2 regions of the Actinoplanes sp. NPDC051346 genome follow, and region 1 is predicted to be linked to the other one. Evidence: riboswitches for the same ligand, from Rfam matches in the RefSeq annotation. Region 1 holds a riboswitch; the other holds the start of a gene.

Region 1 (7,561 bases):
CCGGCTGACGTACTGGGCTCGGGCCGCGGAGCGGATTTCCCAGCCGGTGTGGATGAGACGCAGGCCGAGCAGCGCGGCGGCCGTGTTGTCCCTGGCGTCGGCTTCCCAGACCGCCTGCGCGAAGTCGCCGATCTCCTCCTCCGCGGCCCAGTGCAGCAGTCCGGAGCGGGCGCCCGGCGTGGCACCGTCGAGCACGGCCCGGCAGCCCCACCAGTCTCGTCGCGCGAGTGCGTCGCGCAGGGTGGTCAGCTCGGGATGGGCTGCTGCCGGGTCGAGGACCACGTCGCCGGGGTTCATGAGCACCGGGAAAGGGTGAGGACGGTCGGTTGCGAAACCGGGTGCCGCCGGGTTGCGGGCTGGTTGCCGGGTCAGTTGGCGAGGGCGGCCCGGCGCAGCCCGGGGTGGCGGGCCTCCCATGCGGCACGGACGCCGCGTGGCAGGTTCAGCTCCGGCCAGACCCGCACGAGCGTGGCCGCGTCGAGGTGCTCGCGCAGCTCGTCGACCCGGACAGCCTCCCGCAGCACGTTCTCGTACATCCACAGCAGCATGGTGTGCTCGCCGAGGTCGAAGGCCCGGTGTGGATGCCACCAGAGCCGCAGGGGCAGCTCGACCAGCCCGCGGGTCGGCCCGGTCAGCTCGGCCAGAGTGCCGGCGACCAGCACGGGACGGTGCGGGCGCGCCAGATGGACGACCGGAGCGTCGAGCGCGCGGGTGGACATGGTGACCAGCGTAGACCGCCGCCCGCCCCGACGGATAACCCCTAGGTTCCTAGGATGCTCTAGGCGCAGGGCGCCGCCCCACACCAAACACGACGGCTTCGCCGACTCAGGCCTCCAGATCGACGAGGAAGCCGCGGGCCTGCCACTGCTCCTCGGGCAGCTTGTCGCGGACCAGCCGGAACCACTCCTCGGGGCTGAAGAGCCGCATGGTGCCGGGTTCGGGTTCCCAGTCCGGGGGCGTCGGCTCCGCGTCGAACAGGGGAGGGTCGTCGGGGAGGTCGTCGGTGTCGGGCACGTCAATCAGGCGGGGGCCCACCGGGCGGCGGACCCAGTCCTCGGCGCCGCGGTCATACAGGTACTGCACGAGGCGGATCCGCCGGACGACGCCCACCGTGACAGGCAGGTCACTGAGGCCCTCGAAGAACGTGTCGTGGGCCAGGCACCCGTCGAGCGTGACCTCTCCCGTCCGGTAGTCGCCCTGCAGAACCGCGCGCAGATCGCCTGAGGTGATGAGGTTCGCCCACTGCTCCCCAAAGACATTGCGCAACGGGCTGGACCGCACGACGGTCTCGCGCAGCACCAGATCGTCGGGAAGTTCCGGGTCGTGAATCCATCTCAGGGGAGTCGACACCCGTTTACCCACCGCCCACGGGGTGTCGCAGGGACAAGCGTCGAGCAGGACCGGCCACAGCATCGCGCCATCGTGCCAGCTCACCCCGCGAGGCGGGCCCGGACCACGAGCTCGTGCAGCGCCTCGACCGCCGCCGGGTCGGCCTGGTCGGGCAGGCGGGACGAGTCGCGGGCCGCCTCGAGCTCGGCGCGGAGCCGCGCCACGTCGGTCTCGACCGCCTCCTTGAGCTGCTCCGGGAACGCGCCGTGTTCCGCCGCGCGCTTGTTGGCGATCAGCTCCGGCACGTACGGCAGTTCGCTGAGCGCGCTGAGGTCGGCGATCACCTCGCCGGTGCGCATGAGGTGGATGCCGGTGTGCAGCACGCGCAGTGTGTAGAGGGCGGGCTTGAGTTCGCCGGTCTCGGCGAACAGCCGTGCCTGGGTGGCGGCGAAGCCGAGGTAGTGGTGGGCATGGTGTCGGGTGATCAGCCCGGGCGCGAGCGTGACCAGCTCGCGGTGCGTGGCCGAGGTCGTGACGACCAGCGGGGACAGCAGCTGTTCGAGGACGTAGCCGTTGCGGCTGTGCAGCAGCCGGGCGAACTTGAGCAGGTCGTGGCTGACCACGTCGAGTTCGACGCCGTCGCGCCAGGTGTCGGAGCTGATCGTCTCGGGGCCGGTGCGCAGGCCGACCACCTCCGCGGCGGGCAGCAGGTGGCAGGCCCGCAGGTCGAGGTCGCTGTCGACGGACGCGAAGCCGTACAGGTGGGCGCCGCTGACCGTCACGAAGATCGTGGGGTAGGGCAGGTCCGCGGCTTCCGCGGCCCAGGCGGGCACGTCGACGGTCACGTCAGACCCCTTTCGCGTACGCCGGTCAGCAGCGCGTCGATCGTCTGGCGGTCGGGTTCGGCCGGCAGGACGGTGGCGGCCTCGGCCGCGTCCAGGTCGGCGAGCAGTTCGTCGGACCACGAGACCACGGATTCCCAGGCCTCTCCACCGGTTTTGATCCGCAGGAGGCGGTCACGCCGGGCGCTGACGTCGAGGAGGATGTCGCCGGTGCGCAGGACGTGGGCGCCGGCGAGGAGCAGCCGGATCATGTGCATGGCCTGCTTGTGGTTGGTCTCGCCGGTGCGGGCCCGCCGGGAGGCGACGCGTTTGAGCTGGTCGCGGGCGTACGCGCCGTACGTGTGGGCGAGGCGTCGGGAGAGGAAGGCCGTGCGGGCCGCGCGCAGCTCGTGGCCGTCGGGGGTCGCGTGTTCGATCAGCGGTGACCAGAGGACCTCCAGGACCGTGGGGTTGGCCTGCAGGGCGAGGGTGCAGAACCGTTCGATCTCCCAGGAGAACTGCTCCTGCTGGGGGCCGTCGAGGTGGGTGGGCGGCTTGTCGAGGTGCCAGAAGGCGCGGGTGGGCGCGGCGTAGACGCCTCGGCGGTCGTGGTCGGAGTCGGGTCCGTCGAGCCCGTAGGCGCGGGAGCCGGTGACGACCGCGAGGATGGTGTGAGGCGGATAGGTCACACGCCACAGCCTAGGTCGGGTGATCGGGACAACCGCGCTGGTAGGTTGTTCGCAGCCGTACCACCCACGCGGGAGAGACCACCGGTTCGCCGGCGGCGCCGAAGGGGCAAATCCTCCCCGGAACCTCTCAGGCAAAAGGACCGCGGGGGCAGGCGACTCTGGAGTGCGCTCGTGGGTATGACAGAGGGGGAGGTTGCCCGTCGACCTCTGTAGCCCTCTGGAGCCGCCATGACGTTCGCACATCGCCACATCGGTCCCGATTCGGACGCGCAGACCCAGATGCTCAAGGCCATCGGGTACGCGTCGATGGAGGCGCTGATGGATGCCGCGATCCCGGAGGTCATCCGCTGGCACGGGACGTTGGAGTTGCCGCCGGCCGCCTCCGAGGAGGAGGCGATCGCCGAGCTGCGGGAGATCGCGGGGCGTAACGAGGTCAGCGCGTCGATGATCGGGCTGGGCTACTACGGCACGGTGACGCCGGCGGTGATCCGGCGCAACGTGCTGGAGAACCCGGCGTGGTACACGGCGTACACGCCGTACCAGCCGGAGATCAGTCAGGGGCGCCTGGAGGCGCTGCTGAACTTCCAGACGATGGTCACGGACCTGACCGGCATGACCACGGCGAACGCGTCGATGCTGGACGAGGGCACGGCGGTCGCGGAGGCGATGACGCTGGCGCGCCGTTCGTCGAAGAGCAAGAGCAACGTGTACGCGGTGGACGCGGACACCCTGCCGCAGACCCTCGCCGTGTTGCGGACCCGCGCGGAGCCGCTGGGCATCGAGCTGCGCCTGGTGAACCTGGACGCGGACGGGGAGCTGCCGGCGGAGTTTTTCGGCCTGCACCTGCAGTATCCGGGGGCTTCCGGCGCGGTGCGTGACCACGCGGCGCTGGTCGAGGCGGCGCACGCGGCGGGCGCGTTGGTGACGGTGGCGGCGGACCTGCTGGCGCTGACGCTGCTGCGGGCGCCGGGTGAGATCGGTGCGGACATCGCCGCCGGGACGACGCAGCGGTTCGGGGTGCCGCTGGGCTTCGGTGGCCCGCACGCGGGTTACCTCGCGGTGCGTGCCGGTCTGGAGCGTTCGCTGCCGGGCCGGCTGGTGGGTGTGTCCCGCGACGCGGACGGCGCCCCGGCCTACCGGCTCGCCCTGCAGACGCGGGAGCAGCACATCCGCCGGGAGCGGGCGACGAGCAACATCTGCACCGCCCAGGTTCTGCTGGCGGTTATGGCGAGCATGTACGCGGTCTATCACGGCCCGCGTGGGCTGCGGGCGATCGCCGAGCGGGTGCACGACCACGCGCTGGCGCTCGCGGGTGGCCTGACGGCGGCGGGTGTCGAGGTGGCGCACGCGGCGTTCTTCGACACGGTGACCGCGGTGGTGCCCGGTCGGGCGGCGGCGGTGGTCGCGGCGGCGGCCGCGGCCGGCATCGACCTGCGTTTCGTCGACGAGGACCGGGTGTCGGTGTCGTGCGACGAGACCACGACGGCGGCGGTGGTGGCGGACGTCCTGGCGGCCTTCGGTGCCGCGCCGGCCGCGCCGGCGGAATGTGGTGCGCGCCCGCTCGCGCGCACGACGGACTACCTGACCCATCCGGTGTTCTCGACGCACCACTCGGAGACGGCGATGCTGCGTTATCTGCGCCGCCTGTCCGATTCTGACTATGCGCTGGACCGGGGGATGATCCCGCTGGGTTCGTGCACGATGAAGCTGAACGCGACCACGGAGATGGAGCCGGTCACCTGGGCGGAGTTCGCGAACATCCATCCGTTCGCGCCGGCGTCGCGCACGGCGGGCTACGAGGCTCTCGTCGCGCAGTTGGAGGCCTGGCTGGCGGAGGTCACCGGGTACGACGCGGTGAGCGTGCAGCCGAACGCGGGTTCGCAGGGTGAGCTGGCGGGCCTGCTGGCGATCCGGGGCTACCACCGTTCGCGCGGGGACGTGCACCGTGACGTGTGCCTGATCCCGTCGAGCGCGCACGGCACGAACGCGGCCAGCGCGGTGATGGCGGGCATGCGGGTGGTCGTGGTGGCCTGCGACGACAACGGCAACGTGGACCTGGCCGACCTGGACGCGAAGATCGCCAAGCACCGTGCCGCGCTGGCCGCGATCATGGTGACGTACCCGTCGACGCACGGCGTCTACGAGCGGGGCATCGCGGAGCTGTGCGGCAAGGTGCACGACGCGGGCGGCCAGGTGTATGTCGACGGCGCGAACCTGAACGCGCTGGTCGGGTACGCCCGGCCGGGCAAGTTCGGCGCGGACGTGTCGCACCTGAACCTGCACAAGACGTTCTGCATTCCGCACGGCGGCGGCGGCCCGGGTGTGGGCCCGGTGGCGGTGCGCGAGCACCTGGCCGAGTTCCTGCCGGGCGACCCCCTGGAGCCGGGTGACCACCACGCGGTGTCGGCGGCGGCGCACGGTTCGGCGGGCATTCTGCCGATCTCGTGGGCGTACCTGCGGATGATGGGTCCGGACGGGCTGGCGCAGGCGACGGCGGTGGCGGTGCTGGCGGCGAACTATGTGGCGGCGCGGCTGCGGGAGCACTACCCGGTGCTGTACGCGGGCAACGAGGGCCTGGTCGCGCACGAGTGCATCCTGGACCTGCGTCCGATCACGAAGGCGACGGGCGTGTCGGTGGACGACGTGGCGAAGCGGCTGATCGACTACGGCTTCCACGCGCCGACGATGTCGTTCCCGGTCGCGGGCACGTTGATGGTGGAGCCGACCGAGAGCGAGGACCTGGCGGAGCTGGACAGGTTCTGTGACGCGATGATCGCGATCAAGGGTGAGATCGACCGGGTGGCGGCGGGCGAGTGGCCGCGGGACGACAATCCGCTGCACCACGCCCCGCATACGGCGGCGGCGGTGTCGGCGGACGAGTGGCCGCACGCGTACCCGCGGTCGCTGGCCGGGTTCCCGGAGGGGGTGGATCGGACGGCGAAGTACTGGCCGCCGGTGCGGCGCATCGACGGTGCGTACGGGGACCGGAACCTGGTGTGTTCCTGTCCGTCGCCGGAGGCGTTCGAGGACTGAGGTGGCGCGCGCCGGGCCGGTGCGGAGTCACCGGCCTGAGCCGTGCCCGGTGGCCGGCGGGCGTGTGCCCCGGGGAGTCCGGGGGGCGCGCGCCCTAGGGTCTGGCGGGGCCTCTGCGTGGCGGTCCGGGTGCGTTCGTGAGGGGGCGGGCTCGGTCAGGCCGCGAGGGCGTGCCGGGCCGGGCCACGGTGGGGTTCGATCTTGCTGCCGTCGGGCAGGAGTTCGCCCGTGTCCTCGAAGAGGATGACGCCGTTGCAGAGCAGGCTCCATCCCTGTTCGGGGAAGGTCGCCACGATGCGGGCCGCTTCGCGGTCCACGGCCTCAGCGGAGGGGCAGGTGGTTTGGTGCTGGCACATCGGAGGTCTCCGTGTCGGGGGTTGTGTCGTTCTTCACATCAACGGTGGCGAACACTACTCCCATCGGAACGAGTCCGTGGGGAGCGAGTGACGGGGCCACATTGAGCGAATCCACTGTTCAGATGTTCCACGGCGGTCGCGGATACGACCACTGTGCGACAGGCGCGCCAGCCGTTCCACCGGGTTCTCCGGCCTCCTGCCAGCGCCGTCACCGTCCGTCATGCCGGTACGAGTGGTACCTGAGTGACGGAGGTGACCCCGCTGAGCTTCTGTCAGCGTGGCTCGAGAACAACGGACTGCCGGTGCGAAAACTCGTACTAACGGCTAGTTCTTTTCACCCGTTCGGCGCCGGCACCGTCTGCGGATCCTCACTGTACGTATCGGCTGCGGCCGGTTCGGTGATGATCGGCGGGGCGCCGGGACGGCCCAGCCCGGTGCCCGGAATCCCCGACGTGGTAGCGGTTCTCTACCGACACACCGATGACGACCTGGACCGGGGAGACGACCTCCCGGCGCTTCCGGGCGGTGACGATGTGTCACCGCCGGCTCCCTGGTCGATCGGCGCCTGGCAGGACAGCTGGACCCGCGACGAGCATGCCGACGCGGTCCGCGCGGTCCACGAGGCCATCGCGCGGGGCGACGTTTATCAGGTCAATGTCGTAGGGCATGTGAGCGCCCCGTACACGGGAGATCCGGGTCCGGCCCTACAGCGGGTAACCAAACTGCCCGGAGCGCGGTATGGCGGCATTCTGACAGGACGGGACTGGGCGATCGCGACGGCGTCGCCGGAGACCCTCGTGGAGGTGCGCGACGGCCGGGTCATCACCCGGCCCATCAAGGGCACCCGTCCGGCCACCGCCGAGGGCCGCCGCGAGCTGCTCGCCTCCGCCAAGGAGCGCGCCGAGCACGTGATGATCGTCGACCTGGAACGCAACGACCTGGCCCGCCTGAACGGCGTCGGCCCGGTCGACGTCGACGAGCTTTTCGCCGTGCGCCGCTGGTCCGGTCTCTGGCAGGCCGAGTCGCAGGTCTCCGCGCCGATCGAGGGCGACCTGGGCCTGGCCGACCTGCTGCGCGCGGTGTGCCCGGGCGGCTCGGTGACCGGCGCGCCCAAGCTCGCCGCGCTGGACGTGATCGCCGCCCTGGAACCGGTCGGGCGCGGCGTCGCCATGGGCGCCCTCGGCTGGGTCGGCACGAACCACGTCGACCTGGGACTGACCATCCGCACCGTCGCGGTCACCGGCGGCCGGGTCCACCTGTGGGCCGGCGGCGGCATCACCTGGGACAGCGATCCCGACGCGGAGGTCGACGAGGCGGCCGCGAAAGCGGGCCC
Region 2 (7,561 bases), on a different contig from region 1:
AGCAGCAGTACGGCCAGCAGCAGCCGCAGTTCGGCCAGCAGCAGCCGCAGTACGGCCAGCAGCAGTTCGGCCAGCAGCAGCCGCAGTTCGGCCAGCAGCAGAGCCCGTTCGGCCGCTAGCGGTTCCCCAGCCGGACACCGCGATCGCCTACCTGCGCCGCCGATGGCCACCGCCGTCGTGACGGGATGGCAGGCCTCCCGATCGATGCACGGCCGGCGCGTCAGCAACGGCACCTCGGCGGTGGCCGGACCGTGAGTCCGGCCGCCGCCGACGCACTCCGATCCCGCGCCGGCCCCTATCCGGGCGGCGCCACGTCAGCGGAAGGAGCACGCCATGGCCGAACAGGGCCAGGCACCCGGCACCGGCCGGCCGAAGGGACGGCCCGACAAACCTACGGATCGACCGGCCGAGCCCCGTGCCGCCACGGCCGGCGGCAACCGGCCGGGCGAAACCGGTGACACGCAGCCCGAGAACAGGCCGCGCGGCATCGGTGACGACAAGCAAGCCCGCCCCGAATCCGTGGGGCGGCGTCCCGAACGGTATCTCGTCGCACCGACCGGCTGGGCGTCGACGGGACTGCCCACCGACCCGGCCACGGCCGGGCAACAGCTCATCGAAGCGATGCAACGCAACCCCGACCTGCACGTACTGCGGGTCATCCGCAGCGCCGCGAGCGAGTCGAGCGAGGCTCCCACCCAGCGCAGCCCGTACCCGGCGGTCGCGGTAGTGGAGACCACCCACGAGCAGGCAGCGATCCTCGCGGCGCGACCCGAATTCCACGTCGACATCGACCACCCGCTCCGGCACGGTGAGCAACTGCCGGTGCCGCCCATGATCCCGGGCACCGGCACGCTGGACCAGTCGGTCACCGTGCGCTTGCGGGTACGCGACGAGCGCGACGAACCGCTGCGCGACGCGGCGGTCTACGTCTACGGCGGCCTCTACCCGGTCGTGGGCCGCACCGACGGCAACGGCGGCGTGGAGCTGGCGGTGCCGGCCGACTCCCTCGAAGCCGTACGCGGCGTCTATGTGCGCCCGCGGGCCGACTGCTGGAGCGTCATGCTGGACTCGCCGTTCCTGTCGGCGACAGAGGTGAACCCGGTGGTCTGCAGGCGGCTCGACAGCGCACCACGCGAAGTCGCCGGCGACGGCTGGGCTCGCCGCGTGATGAACTTCGACCGGATTCCCCCGACCTACCGCGGCCATGGCGTACGGATCGCCGTCATCGGCTCGGGCGTCGACGCCGGACGCCTCGGCGCCGCCGAGGGCGTCATGTCCGGCATCAACGTGGTCGGCCAGGACGAGAAGGCCTGGGACTCCGACACGATCGGCCGCTCCACCCACACCGTCGCGCTGATCACCGGCGTCGACGGCGATCAGGCCGGTGGCCTGGCCCCCGAGGCCGAGGTGCACGTCTGCCGGGCCCTGCCCGGGCGGCTCAGCGACCTGATCGAGGCGATCGACTACTGCATCGCCCAGGAGGTCGACGTCATCGACCTCGGCGTCTACGCGGACGGTGTGGCCGGGCTGGTGGCCTACAAGCTGGAGGAGGCCCGGCAGGCCGGCATCCTCTGCGTGGCGGCGGCCGGCGACACGGGCGGACCGGTCACGTTCCCCGGCACGCTCGCGCCCATCTTCACCGTGGGTGCCATCGGTCAGGTGGGCACGTACCCGCCGGAGAGCCACCACGCGGCCCAACAGGCCGGGATGCCGACCCGGGAGGGGTTCTACGTCGCCCGGTCCAGCTGCGCGGGCCCCGAGGTGGACGTGTGCGCACCCGGTGTCGCGGTGATCTCCGCCGTCGGCACTGAGGGCCGGGCGGCCCTGGACGGCACCCCGGTAGCCGCGACCCACATCGCCGCGCTGGCCGGCCTGGTCCTCGCCCACCACCCGGACTTCCGCTACGGCTTCGGCATGCGCGGCCCGGCCCGGGTGCAACGCCTGGCCGAGCTGATCAAGGCGAGCTGTCGGCCGATGCCGGGCACCGACCCGTACCGCTGTGGCGCCGGAGTCCCGGACGCGGCCGTCGCGGTCGGCCTGGTCCCGCAGTGGGCGTCGTACGGCGCTCCCCAGGCCGCGGGTGTCCCGTTCGCCCCACCCGCCCCGGCAGCCCCGGCGCAACCGCCGGCGGCGACGCTGGCGGCGGCGATCCGGGCGGCCGGATACCTGCTGCCTGACCCGGACGAGTGACAACAGGGATCACCGGGCCGCTGGGTGGACGCGAGTCCACCCAGCGGCTTTTTCCGGTCCGGAGATTTCTTTTCAGCCTTGCCGTGGTTTTGACAGCGGCTTGAGACGCGGTTGAGGAATCCCGCCGAACTATCCCTCCGACAGCGAGAGATGGCCGGTGCGCCGGTCGGTGAGAGGAACACAGGATGCAGCTCGGCGGAACGAAGATGCTGGCGGTGGCGCTGACGGTGACCGGCGGAATCGTGATCAGCTCCGGCGTCATGTGGCAGGCCTCAAGCGCGGCTTTCACGGCGAACACCGGCAACGCGGCCAACAGCTGGAACGCGGGTACGGTCACGCTCAGCGACGACGACAACGATACGGTGATGTTCTCGCCCACCAACCTGCGGCCCGGCTCGACCGGCGACAAGTGCATCAACGTCTCGTACACCGGCAGCCTCTCGGCCACGGTGAAGATGTACGGCACCGCCGTTTCCGGCGACCTTGCCCCATACGTCGACCTGGTGATCGAAGAGGGCACCGGCGGCGGCTTCGGCAGCTGCACCGGCTTCAGTGCCACGGGCACCGCCTACACCGGCACGCTGTCCAACTTCGGCAGCGCCAAGAACAACTTCAACAACGGTGTCGGCACGTTCGCCCCGGCGTCGGCCAGCAACAAGACCTACCACATCACGTACACCGTGAACGCGAGCACGCCGGACAGCGCGCAGGGCAAATCCGCCGCGGCGACCTTCAAGTGGGAAGCAGCGAGCTGATCATGACCACCATGTCCGCTCCGGCCGGGTGGGCCGGAACCCAGCCGCCGGCCGGACGCCGCCGCACCCCGTGGGGTCGGCACATCCCGCAGGGCCTGCCATCGCTGCTGCTGCGGCTCGTGGCCCTCGCCGTCCTGGCGGGCGTCGGCGCCCTCATCGCGTGGAGCTCGGTCCCGGCGATCTGGGGCTGGACCCCGGTCGCGGTGGTCAGCGAGTCGATGAGCCCGTCACTGCACCGCGGTGACGTCGCCGTCACCTCCGCACCGCCGGAGAACTGGACCCCGCTCGTCGGCCAGGTCGTGGTCATCCCCGACCCGCAACACCCGGGGCAGACCCGCATCCACCGCATCGCCGGCCTCGACGAGAACGGACTGCTGATCACGCGCGGCGACGCCAACGGCAGCGACGACAGCTTCCGTACGGCCCCCGACCAGGTCAAGGGCATTGGTCGCCTGCTGATCCCCGGGGTCGCGCTGGCGACGCTCGACCTGAAAGAGGGCGACCCGGCGATGTTCGTGGCCCAGACGGTCGCCGTGCTCGGCGCGGTCGCCCTGGCCCTGCGCCCCGCACGCCAGCCGGAGTGACCCGACGCGCCCGACTTGACGGCTCGCGGTAAGGCTTCTACGGTCGGCCCACAACTGAAGATTGCGCTGCTCGAGCCCTGGCGGGAGAGCATCCGACCCCGGTCGGGACGCCGAAGGAGCAACTCCTCCCCGAGAATCTCTCAGGCACAAGTTACCGCCAACGGCGAGGCGACTCTGGAAAGCCGGGACCAACCAGGACCCGCACCCACGGTGCAAACCGCCTCGCGGCGGTGAAGCTCTCAGGTATAGATGACAGAGCGGGGAGGGTCATCTGCGACCAGGGAGCCTTCATGGCGGTCAGCGCCTTCGACCTTTATTCGATCGGGATCGGTCCGTCGTCCTCGCACACCGTCGGCCCGATGCGGGCCGCACGGCTCTTCGCGGCGGCGCATCCCGATGCCACCCAGATCCGCGTCGAACTGTTCGGCTCGCTCACCGCGACCGGCCGCGGCCACGGCACCGACGGTGCCATCCTGCTGGGGCTGGAGGGTGAGGATCCCGCCACCATCGACCCCGACCGCGCCGGCGTGCGCGTCGAGGAGATCGGCACCGACGGCAAACTGTTGCTCAACGGCACCCGGCCGATCTCCGTGGAGTTCGTCCGGCATCGACGCAGCCTGCCCTTCCACCCGAACGCCCTGCGGTTCAGCGCCGACGGCGGCCCCGAGCAGACCTACTACTCGGTCGGCGGCGGCTTCGTGGTCGAGGAGGGCGCGGGCCCGGACCCAGACGCGACCGTGCTGCCGCATCCCTTCAGCACCGGCGACGAGCTCCTGAGGATCTGCCGCCAGGAGGGAACGTCCGTCTCGGGCGTGATGCTCGCCAACGAGCGCGCCTGGCGCACGACCGAAGAGATCCACTCCGGCCTGCTGCACATCTGGGAGGTCATGCGCGGGTGCGTCGCGCGCGGTCTGCGTACGGACGGCATCCTGCCGGGTGGCTTGCGGGTACGACGGCGCGCACCGGCGCTGCACGCTGAGCTCGCCCGGGGGTTGGACGCCGACCCGCTGCACGTGATGGATTGGGTGAACCTCTTCGCCCTCGCGGTCAACGAGGAGAACGCGGCCGGCGGCCGGGTGGTGACCGCCCCGACCAACGGCGCGGCCGGCATCGTCCCGGCGGTGCTGCACTACTACATGAAGTTCGTTCCCGGCGCCAACGACGACGGCGTGGTCCGCTTCCTGCTCACTTCCGCCGCGATCGGCATCCTCATCAAGGGCAACGCGTCCTTCTCCGGAGCCGAGGTCGGCTGCCAGGGCGAGGTCGGCTCGGCCGCGGCGATGGCGGCCGGCGCGCTGTGCGAGGTGCTCGGCGGCACCCCGGAGCAGGTGGAGAACGCGGCGGAGATCGCCCTGGAGCACAACCTCGGCCTCACCTGCGACCCGGTCGGCGGACTGGTGCAGATCCCGTGCATCGAGCGCAACGCGATCGCCAGCGTCAAGGCGATCAACGCGGCCCGGCTCGCGCTCAACGGTGACGGTGACCATCGGGTCAGCCTCGACACGGCGATCCGCACGATGCGCGACACCGGGCGCGACATGTCGAGCAAGTACAAGGAGACGTCCCGCGGCGGGCTCGCCGTCACCGTCGTCGAATGCTGAGCTGACGGACGCTCGCGGTCCGGTCTCGGCCGGCGGCCTGGTCTTGGCTCGCGGTTCGGCTCTAGGTCGGGCCGCGCACTTGGTGGTGGCGGGGGAGGCGGTGCGGTCGCTGGTCGGACGGCGGGGCCGGATAATGTGCATTCCGGACACTCGCCGACGTGGGAGCGGAAACCGGTGAAGGTAAAGCTGAACAAGCGCCAGCTCGCCATCGGCGTCGCGGTGGTCGCGGTGGTCCTTGTCGGCCTCGTGATCAGCCGGTCCGCCCAGGAGGCGGGTCCGGGCCGCCTCGACGACGCCGCCGACCGGGCCTGCACCACGTTCGCCGAGGGTTTTGACGACGCCGCCACCAGGACGGCCCGCCTCTCGCTCGCCGACGAGGTCAACAAGTGGTCGACCGGCAGTGAGAACGAGCGGATCGCGGACCGTGCCGTGGCGATGGGCCGCAGCGCGAACGAGAGCGATGCCGAGTGGAAGTCCGGCGCGACCGCCCTCACCCAGGCATGCCGCGACGCCGGTTGGGACGCCTCGCCGCGCTGACCACATGCCCGGCTTCCTCGGCGGGTCTCTCCGCGGTGTCCGTCAGGGGCGGCGGGACTCGCCGGTGACGCGGACGGGGACGGTGAAGACCGCGCCCAGGCAGGTCGGGTCCGCGTCGGCCGCCATTCGTAGGCCGCCGGGCACGGTGAAGACCGCCACGTCGTTGCGGGCGACCTCCCACCGCACCGCCAGCTCCGGCCGCGCGAAGGTGACGCCGTGCCGGTCGCAGCCGTTCTCGCGGTGCTCGTCGTCGGCGATGACGTTTCCGGTGCCGGCCGCGACCGAGGTGACGCGGATGGCGAAGTCGTTGTCGTTCGAGACCGTGACGGTCAGGTCGCCGGTGCCACCCGGTGTCAGCGGAACGTCGAGGCTGGAGCGTCCCCGCAGTCCCATCTCCACATAAGCGCCCGCCCCGGCCGAGGCGCTTCCCGAGCCCGTGATCTTCCAGTACGCCCACATGGCGCTGGCATTGACGATGGCGGCCGCCACCGCGGCGGCCACGAGGATGCCCCGGGTTCGCTGGTCGAGTCCTCGCCGGCGGGGCGGCGGCAGGGTGACGGGGTCGTCGAGATCAGGCTCGCTGGCGGGCGGGGGTCCGGTGGAGGCCCGCGCCCGGACGTTCCCGGGTCTCTCGCTGCTCAGCACGGCCCGCCTCACGATTCCGCACCGGCCTCAGCGGCGGTGCTCGCGGTGCGGGGCGTCGCGGTAGGGGCGAGCCGTCTGCGGAACGTACGCATACGGGGCTTCCTTCTGCGGGGTTGCGGGTGGTTCAGCCGGTTACCGCGCCGGCATGTCGAGATGCGGCGTGGTGACACCACAGTGCCCGATGCACACGCATGCCGAGATCGGCGTTCCGTCTCGCGTTGCCGGCGCATGACTCAGTCAGGACGGCCGGTACGGGCTAATTCCTCCGGGGGAGCGGAGACCACGCGGTGATCTTCGCGAGGCCCGCCGGTGCCCCCGAGCCACGGCGGTTGACCTGCGGTTACATCACGATTAACAGTAAGAACTCGAGCACGCAAACCCGAGCATCTGTGACGAATGTGGCTCATCTCGCGCGGGAGCCGGCGATCGTGGCCGCATACCTGAATGGTCGTCTCCGGAGCGTCGTTGCGCAACGGCGCGCGGTGCACAGCGGACTGTCCCGAGCGGTGGTTCGCCCGTGCCGTTCGGCCTAATCCGCAACGGTGTCCCTCCGCTCCGTGCGGGATCTTTCCGCTCAGCGCAGCGTCCCTCCGGACAGTGCAAGATCCCTCTGCTCAGCGCAGGGGGCCTTCTGCTCAGCGTTCTGCTCAGCGCAGGGGCTCAGCGTTCTGCTCAGCGCAGGGGCTCAGCGTTCTGCTCAGCGCAGGGGCCTTCTGCTCAGCGCAGGATTCGTCAGCTCAGCGCAGGATCGGTTTGCTCGGGGCGGAATCTCTCTACTCAGGGCAGGTCCTCTTTGCTCCGGGCAGGATCCTTCGCTCAGCGCAGGCCGAAGCGCCGTCGGCGGCGCCCGCCCGAACTGGGTTCCGGCTCGGCCTGGATGCGCCGGCGGGCGTGGCCGACGAGATGGTGCCGCTCCTTCGCCGCGATGCCTCGGCCGCCCTCTGCCGGGTTCTGCTGCCGCCTGCGGATGGCCAGGTCGAACATGGAGTGCGAGGCCTGGTCGTAACCGGTGCGGTAGGCCTCGTCCCGGTCCAGTCCCTGCTTGTACCACTGGTGAATGCGTCCACCCGCGTACCCGCTGGCGACGACGAAGGCGAGCGCGAACAGCGCTTGGATGATGCTGTTGCCGGGCACTGTCATGACTCTGATCCCTTCTGTGGTCAGACCCGGTGGTGAAGGAGGCGGGCGGACTCGCGGCGTTCGGCGTGGCCGTCGGCGGCGGTGCGCTCCGGCAGCTGGTGCAGAGCAA

Evidence for each region. A riboswitch is a leader RNA that binds a small molecule or an ion and turns the genes downstream of it on or off. The one in region 1 is predicted to bind glycine.
Region 2: it holds a riboswitch for glycine, as region 1 does, so the genes downstream of both, AB0M36_RS10200 (L-serine ammonia-lyase) here and gcvP (aminomethyl-transferring glycine dehydrogenase) in region 1, are expected to answer to the same signal.

The regions. Positions count from the first base shown of each region.
Region 1 is NZ_JBFBAJ010000004.1:528,696-536,256, forward strand. It holds gene AB0M36_RS13760 (hypothetical protein) at 1-297, opposite strand, end outside; gene AB0M36_RS13765 (hypothetical protein) at 369-719, opposite strand; gene AB0M36_RS13770 (hypothetical protein) at 826-1,413, opposite strand; gene AB0M36_RS13775 (nucleotidyltransferase domain-containing protein) at 1,431-2,174, opposite strand; gene AB0M36_RS13780 (nucleotidyltransferase domain-containing protein) at 2,171-2,839, opposite strand; glycine riboswitch at 2,899-2,992, shown strand; gene gcvP (aminomethyl-transferring glycine dehydrogenase) at 3,068-5,872, shown strand; gene AB0M36_RS13790 (DUF5999 family protein) at 6,028-6,228, opposite strand; gene AB0M36_RS13795 (anthranilate synthase component I family protein) at 6,351-7,561, shown strand, end outside.
Region 2 is NZ_JBFBAJ010000003.1:420,167-427,727, reverse strand. It holds gene AB0M36_RS10220 (hypothetical protein) at 1-227, opposite strand, end outside; gene AB0M36_RS10215 (S8 family serine peptidase) at 334-2,190, shown strand; gene AB0M36_RS10210 (hypothetical protein) at 2,376-2,945, shown strand; gene AB0M36_RS10205 (S26 family signal peptidase) at 2,948-3,529, shown strand; glycine riboswitch at 3,694-3,795, shown strand; gene AB0M36_RS10200 (L-serine ammonia-lyase) at 3,820-5,130, shown strand; gene AB0M36_RS10195 (hypothetical protein) at 5,305-5,667, shown strand; gene AB0M36_RS10190 (hypothetical protein) at 5,710-6,312, opposite strand; gene AB0M36_RS10185 (hypothetical protein) at 7,129-7,452, opposite strand; gene AB0M36_RS10180 (hypothetical protein) at 7,473-7,561, opposite strand, start outside.